One region of the Cellulosilyticum sp. genome, then DNA from elsewhere that is predicted to be linked to it. Evidence: riboswitches for the same ligand, from Rfam matches in the RefSeq annotation. Region 1 holds a riboswitch; the other holds the start of a gene.
The links. Region 1 has a riboswitch for lysine ahead of dapA (4-hydroxy-tetrahydrodipicolinate synthase). Riboswitches for the same ligand answer to the same signal wherever they lie in the genome.
Positions count from the first base shown of each region.

Region 2: it holds a riboswitch for lysine, as region 1 does, so the genes downstream of both, AC1VAQ_RS06335 (Na+/H+ antiporter NhaC family protein) here and dapA (4-hydroxy-tetrahydrodipicolinate synthase) in region 1, are expected to answer to the same signal.

Region 1 is NZ_CEVXFV010000056.1:14,461-18,895, reverse strand. It holds gene AC1VAQ_RS17480 (methyl-accepting chemotaxis protein) at 1-402, shown strand, start outside; gene dapB (4-hydroxy-tetrahydrodipicolinate reductase) at 629-1,384, opposite strand; gene dapA (4-hydroxy-tetrahydrodipicolinate synthase) at 1,435-2,316, opposite strand; lysine riboswitch at 2,477-2,670, opposite strand; gene AC1VAQ_RS17465 (sialate O-acetylesterase) at 2,797-4,281, opposite strand; gene AC1VAQ_RS17460 (DUF488 domain-containing protein) at 4,427-4,435, shown strand, end outside.
Region 2 is NZ_CEVXFV010000010.1:46,819-51,253, forward strand. It holds gene AC1VAQ_RS06320 (FAD-dependent oxidoreductase) at 1-23, shown strand, start outside; gene AC1VAQ_RS06325 (hydrogenase maturation nickel metallochaperone HypA/HybF) at 43-384, shown strand; gene AC1VAQ_RS06330 (PilZ domain-containing protein) at 944-1,561, shown strand; lysine riboswitch at 1,652-1,828, shown strand; gene AC1VAQ_RS06335 (Na+/H+ antiporter NhaC family protein) at 1,955-3,505, shown strand; gene AC1VAQ_RS06340 (amino acid permease) at 3,698-4,435, shown strand, end outside.

The DNA.
Region 1 (4,435 bases):
TTGTCAAATCAAACACAAGAGTTAACAGCTAATATTTCAGCAATAATCTTAGAACTTGAGCAAAAGGTAATACAAGCAGAAGGCGCTGTTAAAGAGTTAAATGAAATTAATAAGGAGCAAAATGAACTTGTTAATACAACAAAAGATATCTTTAATGAGATGCTTACAAAAATGGCAGCGTCTCATACAAAAGTAGAAGCAGTTCATGAAAAGGTAGATCAAATTGTAAACTCAAATAATAATATTGTTGAAAGTATTAATGAAATTTCAGCAGTAAGTGAAGAAACAAATGCAAGTGCAGAAGAGGCGAATTCTATTGCACTTAGTAATCTAGAAAATGCTCAATTAGCAACGGGATATGTGCAACAACTTGTAGAAGTATCTAATCAATTAAAAAAATAAATATAAAAAGAGATAGATTTTGATATGCTCCCCTTATGGTAGACAGTTTAAATAATAAAACTGTCTACCATAAGGAGGAGTATTTTTTATGTCAGGAAATAAAGCTTATTTAAGTGCTATACTAGCTCTTTCTGATAAAAGTGTGATTGGCGACACAAATTTTTTATTATTTCCCCTATCTACTTGACAGAGGCACTTCATTTTATGGTAAAATCTATCTCTTTTTTTATCCTAAAAGATGTTCCATATTATAAAGACCAGGACCCTTACCAGCTAAGAACTTAGCAGCTTTAAGTGCACCTACTGCAAAAACCTCTTTAGAAGTTGCTTGATGTTTAAGGGTAATAAATTCATCATTACCAGCAAAAAGAATTTCATGTTCTCCTACGATAGTACCACCACGTACAGCATGGATGCCAATTTCGTTTTTTGGACGTTTTTCACGTATGGTCGTGCGATCATAACGATAATCGTAAGGTTCAGACAAGCTACTATTAATTGCATCAGCAATAGCAAGTGCTGTACCACTAGGTGCATCAATTTTTTGATTATGATGTTTTTCAATAATTTCAATATCAAAAGAACTATCACTTAAAACCTCAGTTGCCCTTTTAGCAAGGGCAATGAGTAAATTAACACCTAAAGACATATTGGCTGAGAAAAAGACTGGAATTTGTCTACTTGCAGTATTTAATTTTTCGATGTCTGCATCTGAAAGACCTGTTGTACATACGACGATAGGGGTTTTGCTATTTACTGCATAGTCTAAAAGTGCAGGTACGGCTTTAGCAGTGGAAAAATCAATGATTACATCTATAGGTACATTACATTCTTCTAGCGTAGCAAAAACGGGGAAAGTATTAGGCGTACCTAAATAAGGATCGACACCTGCTACTAGTTCAATGCCTTCGTGATTTGAAATAATACGTGCAATGGTTTGCCCAATCTTACCATTACAACCATGCATTAATGCTTTTATCATAAGATTCATCCTTTCTAGAAGTAACAAGACTGTGAGACGCGCAGTTTTGTTTATAAAATTTTAGCATCAATAAGTGCTTGTTTTAATTTAGCTTCATTTTGAGGTTCTAAGCTTGTAAGCGGTAATCTACAAGGACCTGCTTCCCATCCCATAAGGTTAAGTGCTTGTTTTACTGGAATAGGATTGACTTCACTGAAGAGCGCCGCAATAAGTGGTAAAAAGTCTAATTGGAGTTGAAGTGCTTTTTCTCTTTCACCGTCTAAGTAAAGGCGGACCATATCATGAGTTTGTTGTGGGGCAACATTAGAAAGTACAGAGATGACACCTTTACCACCTAATGAAAGGATAGGAATAACTTGATCGTCATTTCCAGAATAGAGTGGTAAACGATCGCCGCAGAGTGCAGCAATCTGGGCAACTTGTGAAATATTGCCTGTTGCTTCTTTAAGACCTACTACAAAATCAAATTTAGAAAGTTCATAAGCTGTTTGAGGTGTAATATTTACACCAGTACGGCTAGGAACACTATAAAGAATCATAGGAAGGTCAGTTGCACGGCCAATAGCTGTAAAGTGCTCAATAAGACCTTTTTGGGTTGCTTTATTATAATAAGGTGTGACTTGAAGTGAGGCATCTACACCTAATTTTTTTGCATTTTTAGTAAGTTCAATACCATGTCTTGTATCATTACTTCCTGTACCAGCAATAACAGGGACACGTCCCTTAACACGGTCAACAGCAATTTTGATGCATTCCAAATGTTCCTCATCACACATTGTAGAAGCTTCACCTGTTGTACCACAAATAATAATTGCATCTGTACCGTTATCGATTTGATAATCAATAAGTTTTTCTAATTGTCCAAAGTTAATATCTCCATTTTCATAAAATGGTGTAACGATAGCTACACCTGCACCTTCAAATATTGCCATAATTTATACTTCCCTTCTTTGTGTAGTAATATGTCTCTACTACCATATTATGTAATAGAACATGAGGTGGTCACTTCTAGTATTTGGTAGAAGTGGATGCAATAAAAAAACCAGCATATAGAGGCTGGCTACGTTAATCATCTAAAAATAATATGATGAAATCATAAGTAGCTCTCCATCCTTAGAAAATCAATTTATTTTCTAAAAATGACAGTTGTAAGGCTCTTAACCGTACAACCAGTAATAAATACTGCAAGGTATTTATCCTTCGGCGAATACTCCTTTCTGCTTTGTTCTTCTTTACTTGCATAAATCCCAAAGCCTACTGATAGCCTTCGCACCTCTACGTCAATTATTTATTGAATTGTGTAAAATATAACACTTAAAATAAAAAAAGTCAATATAAAAAGTAAAATTAAAATATTTTTATGTTACTTAAAACAAGGGGCTAAATGAGAGTTAAAGTTTAGCCCCTTAGATTTAAATAGTGAGTTTAAATGGTGTAACAGGTAAGCCACTGCTTCCTACAAGATTAGCCTCACTATAACTTGCATAACCATAGCGAATTTCAGTTATTTCATATATATTCGGACAATCTATAAGGAGTTGATTTTCTCGAACAATAGCTTGGCAATATTTAATTTGTCCAAGTGTATCTTTTATTTGAAGCCCTTGGAGAGAATTGCCATTTATTTGCAAACCATCACCTGTATGTAGGAAGAAGAGCTTTAAGATTTTACCTTCTAATGTGGCAGCTTTTAAAATAGGACATTGTACTAAAAGTTCTTCTTTGTAAATAGCGTGACGTGCAAGTAAAGCAAGGCGGTGTGCAACTGGCTTTTTATGAGTCGGATGAATATTATCTTTTTCACCTAAATCTAAAGTAACAGCCATATAAGTAAAAGGCAGTGTATTTGCAACTTTAGCTTGAGCCTCTCTTAAATAAGCCCATAAACATGGGTCTTCACTTGCTGTGGTGTTATAGCTAGGCAACTGAACAAAGAAAAATGGCAGTGTAGGATTTTGAAAGTCATCACGCCAGTTATGAATAAGGGCTGTAAAGAGTTTTTCATAAAGATTAGCACGTAGTTCGTCACTTTCACCTTGATACCAGATAACGCCTTTAAAGGTAAAAGGAATAAGTCTAGAGAGCATACTTTCATATAAGCGCCCTGGTGTTTCTGAACATAGTGGACCAAAAGGCTCTAGTGGCCAAATATCTGTTTCACCATGAATAAAACGTTGGGCATTTAAAACATACTCTGTAAAATCTTTTGTATACTGCAACATATCTACAGCAGATAGATTCTTTTTGAACTCCTTATAAAAAGCTTTAAGCTCTGGATCTTTCATAAAGTAAGCTTCACGAATCCAGCAAGAAATGGATTTTCCTCCCCAAGAGCAGTTAATAATGCCAACAGGGATATTTTGTGTTTCATGAATTTCCATAGCAAAATGATAAGCGATGGCTGAGAAATTTTTAATACTTTCTTTAGAAGGAATTTTCCATATTAAATCAGTAGATTTAATTTCCCAACCCATTTCATCATTTCCACCTAAATAACAAGTGCCTTCTTTATAATGTCTGGCAACCATATCGCAGATACGTATATTAGATGAAAAGGGCCCTTCAAGTAGGCTAGTGCCATCCTGTGTATCGCGAAGTGGCATAGCCATGTTAGATTGACCACTAGCAAGATAAACATCTCCGATTAAAATATCTTTGAGGCTAATGCTTTCATTAGTAGTATAAATGGTTAAGGTTGTAGGTGAGCTTAAATAAAGTGGTGAGAGAGTAACCTCCCAATAACCATCTTTAATTATAGTAGTAATTTGTTGGTCTTGTATTTTAAGTGTTACGGCCTGACCTTCAGGACCACTTCCCCAAATTTTAAGTGGCATACCATGTTGTAGTACCATATGTTCACCAAATACAGGTGCAATCTGTAAAGAACTTTCTGCCATAAGCGTTGCCATCCTTTCGTTATTACGCAACTCATAGTAGCGTATAAATTGTTATAATATGTTTATAGTAACTAATAAATATAAAGTTAATATCAAGATTAGTTTAATGTTTTTAGAAAAAAATAACAATATATAAGGAGTATTTATGAGAAAA
Region 2 (4,435 bases), on a different contig from region 1:
TATTTAAAAAGAAACATAAGTAGTTTATAAGAGGTGAAGTCGTTGCATGAATTAAGTGTTGTGATAGAAATTATAAAGACCGTTGAGAAGTTTGCTAGAAGTAATAATCTTACAAAAGTTGATACATTAGTATTACAAATTGGTGAATTATCTTCAATGATTCCCCAATATATTGAAGCATGTTATCCGGCAGCCGTAGAGGGGACATTGCTTCAAAATACTAAGCTTAAAATAGAGGTTTTGCCTGGTAATGGTATTTGTTTAGCGTGTCAGAAGGTGTTTAATGTTTTAGCAAGTAAAGGGAAATGTCCAAAGTGTCAGAGTGAAAACTGGGAGCTTTTAGGTGGAAAGGAATTTATGATAAAAGAAATCATTGCTTGTTAGATATTAGAAAAATGTTAAAGTTGTACTAAAAGGGTGTTAGCATTTTTATGGAATGAGACAATCTGTGACATGCATACTTTATACAAAAGATATGAAGTGCAGGTGGTACCATGGCAATCAGATGGTTAGAGCCCAGTAATTATGAAGTAGTACGGGATGAGGGCAGGATTAGTATTTTAATTAATAATGTGCCCAGTATCCACGATGTGACGTTGTACAAAAGAAAAGATCAAAGTATGTTTTTCTTATTTAAGCATGTTAAAGGAATCACATTAATGAATTACTCGTCTAAGGACTATTGTGCATTAGAAGAACGGCTGAATTTAAAGGGCAGAGATATTTTTCAAGAAATTGATGAAAATATAGTACCTGTCACACAGATGTATAGAGATTAAAACTGGTATACATTCTCCTTAATCTGCCACAAGATTAATTTGTGGCAGATTTTTCTTGTAATGAGATGTAAAATAATTGAAAAATAGGCTAAATTAACATATAATAAAAATGTTAAACTATTGTTTAAAAAGGAAATATAAGATAAAAAAATAGGGAGAACAACGTGTCAAAACATACTTTATTACTTAAAACATTAAAAGTCGCACAAAGAGTTGAACTGATAGGAAATAATATGAATGTCCATGAGGTAGAGTACTATAGACCTCATGGGGCAGAAGGTCTATATGTACAAATTAATGATAGCACTTTTACCGCAGAGAAATATTCAAAGGTTGTGTTATCTATTTGTGCCAATACAGGACGCTTTGAAAGCCAGGTCAAAGTTTTTAATGTACCGGGGGTTATTTGCGTTTTATACTTAAAAGATATTCAACTGGAGAAAAAAGAACTTCGTGAAATTAAACGTGTAGAATACGTCAATGAAGTAATGATTACTGCCAATAATAAAGAGCAGGAAGTGATTTTGAAGAATATTTCACTAGGCGGTATCTGTTTTCAAACGGATACACCTCTTGTGACTAAGAATGGGTTTATTCATTTAATAACCTTAAAAAATGAAAAATTAGACTTAGAATTTGAAGTTGTTAGGGAACGTTATAGTCAAGAACGTATTACATTTACCTATCATTGTCAATTTAAGCCATATGCAAGAAGTAGTGAAATGATATTGGAGAGAGAAATTGTGGGCTTGCAGTTACAGCAAATTAGATGCAATAAATAAAGTGAAACTTTAGAAAATATAAACTTTAGTATAAAGCTTTACTTTTTATACTATATAGTATATAGTTTTACTCAGCTAACAATTAAATAAAGAGTAGATAGAGGTTGCGATTTCTAAGAGTATATTTACAGAGGTAAGCACGTTGAAGTAAATAAAAAGGAGAATTCGCCGAAACCTATAGTTTATGCTTTAAGACTATAGCGTTGGGGTTATATAGAATATATATAACACTGTCACAAACTTGGTTTGTGGAGAGCTATCACGAGAGAACGGATAATAAGGTAAGATGAAAATAGTTTTAAGACTATGTTCATATGCTTTTTAGAAAGAAGTCTTGAGTGGTATGCTCAGGACTTTTTTTGTTAGACTAAATGGCAGAATGGAGACATACATATGGACGCAATTAATGTAGGATTTTTATCAATTATTCCACCAGTTATCGCGATTGTACTTGCGCTTGTAACAAAAGAAGTTATTTCAGCGCTAATCGTAGGGATTTTCTCTGGAACACTTATTTATGCTTTTAGCACAGGTGGTGGCATTGTAAAGGCTGTTGATGTAACCTTTGGTTTAATGGCAGAGAAACTTGGTGATAATGCATCGATTATTTTATTTTTAGGATTTTTAGGGGCACTTGTAGCTGTTATTACAATGGCAGGTGGCTCAAGAGCTTATGGTGAATGGGCTGGTAATAAAATTAAATCTAAAAAAGGTGCACAGCTTGGGACGTCTGTTTTAGGGGCACTGATTTTTATAGATGATTATTTTAACTGTTTAACAATTGGGACTGTTATGAGACCAGTAGCAGATAAATACAAAGTATCACGTGCAAAACTAGCATATATTATTGATGCTACTGCAGCACCTATTTGTATTATCGCACCAATCTCATCATGGGCAGCTTCAGTTATTTCTCAAATGGGTGGGTTAGATGTAAATGGGACACCGCTTAATGGAATGGAAACATTCATGGCAACAATTCCATTTAACCTTTATGCGATTTTAACATTGATTATGGTGATTGTACTTTGTGTGACAGATATTGAATTTGGACCAATGGCTAAGTTTGAAGAAGAAGCTAGAAGTAGCAAAGGTTCTTTAAGTATGGGAATGGACCAAGAAGGCGGCGATGAGCTTGCAAATATGAAAGTTTCATCTAAAGGATGTGTATTTGACTTACTAATTCCAATTATTACATTAATCATTTTAGCGATTTTATCAATGCTTTATGTAGGTGGATACTTTGAAGGTGGTATGACGCTTGCGCAAGGATTTGGAAATACTGATGCAGGTCCAGCACTTGCGATGGCAGGCTTTGGGGCGTTACTTGTAGCTTTCGTACTCTTCGTACCACGTAAAGTACTTTCTTTCAAGGATTTCATGGAAGGTATTAGTGTGGGTGTGAAATCAATGGTAGGTGCATTCATTATTTTAACACTTGCTTGGACAATTAGTGGGGTATGCCGTGATCTTTTAAATACAGGCGAATATGTAGGTGGTCTTGTAGCGGCTTCTCATATGCCACCACAACTTATTCCAGCTGGTATTTTCCTAATAGCTGGTGGACTTGCTTTTGCTATGGGAACTTCATGGGGAACATTTGGAATCCTTATTCCTATTGTCACAATGATTTGTAGTGCTGTGGCACCACAACTTGTAACAGTTTCTCTTGCAGCAACACTTGCTGGTGCTGTATTTGGTGATCACTGCTCACCAATTTCAGATACAACAATTCTTTCTTCAACAGGAGCAGGATGCAAACATATTGATCACGTTTCATCTCAAATTCCATATACTTTAGTTGTAGCAGCGTGTTGTGTTGTAGGTTATATTGTTGCAGGCTTTACAGCAAACGTATGGCTTACATTAGGCAGTTCAGTGCTTTTACTTGGAATTATTTTATTTGTACTTTATAGAAGAAGTAAAAAAGCAGTACAGCATTAATAGTTAAGTAAGACTAATTAAAAATGAATAATTAAGGATGAATGATTAAAGAGATGTTTGAGCACGCCAAGAAGGGTGTTCAAGCATCTTTTTTTTAGGAAGAGAAAAAGAGAATAAGGCATAAATAATAGAGGGAAATGACAAAATAAGCATAATTGACAGAGAAAAATTGAAATAAAGGATGACAAAGTTATGGAAAAAAAAGAAAAGATACCCTCTCAAACATTAAAACGTGAACTTGGGCTAGGGGCTGCAACAGCTATTGTTGTGGGAAATATGATGGGCTCGGGGATTTTTACCTCACCTCAGACATTAGCTCAGGTTGCAAATCCGTATACCAATATGTGGGCTTGGGTGATTACAGGTACTGGTTCTGTGATGTTAGCCCTTTCTTTTGCAAATTTAGGAACGCTTTATCCAGAGACAGGCGGTCCTATTGTGTATGTAGACAAGGCTTATGGAAAATTTATGGCTTTTCTCGTTGCATGGACATTTTGGATTGGTTCGTGGATTGGTAATGCAGCAATTATTACAGCAATTATTCGCTATGTGACAGTATTCTTTCCTGGGATTGCAACAAATAATTTAGTTTCATTTTTAATTTCGTCTGGTATTTTATGGCTTTTTACTTTTATTAACTGCTTAGGTGTGAAGCAGGCTGGTTATATAGGCATTATAAGTACTATATTGAAGCTAGCTGTAATTGTTGTATTTGTGATAGTGGCAATTATAGGTTTTGAGCCTACTTATTTAAAGACGTATTCATCGGAATCCGTTAGAGGTCTTAGTAGTTTGCCGGCAGCCATAGCGGTCACATTATGGTCCTTCATAGGACTTGAAAGTGCTTCTATTTCTGGGGGCGAAATTAAAAATCCAGAGGTGAATATTAAAAAGAGTACTTTTTTAGGGACGGCATTTGTAGCAGTAATT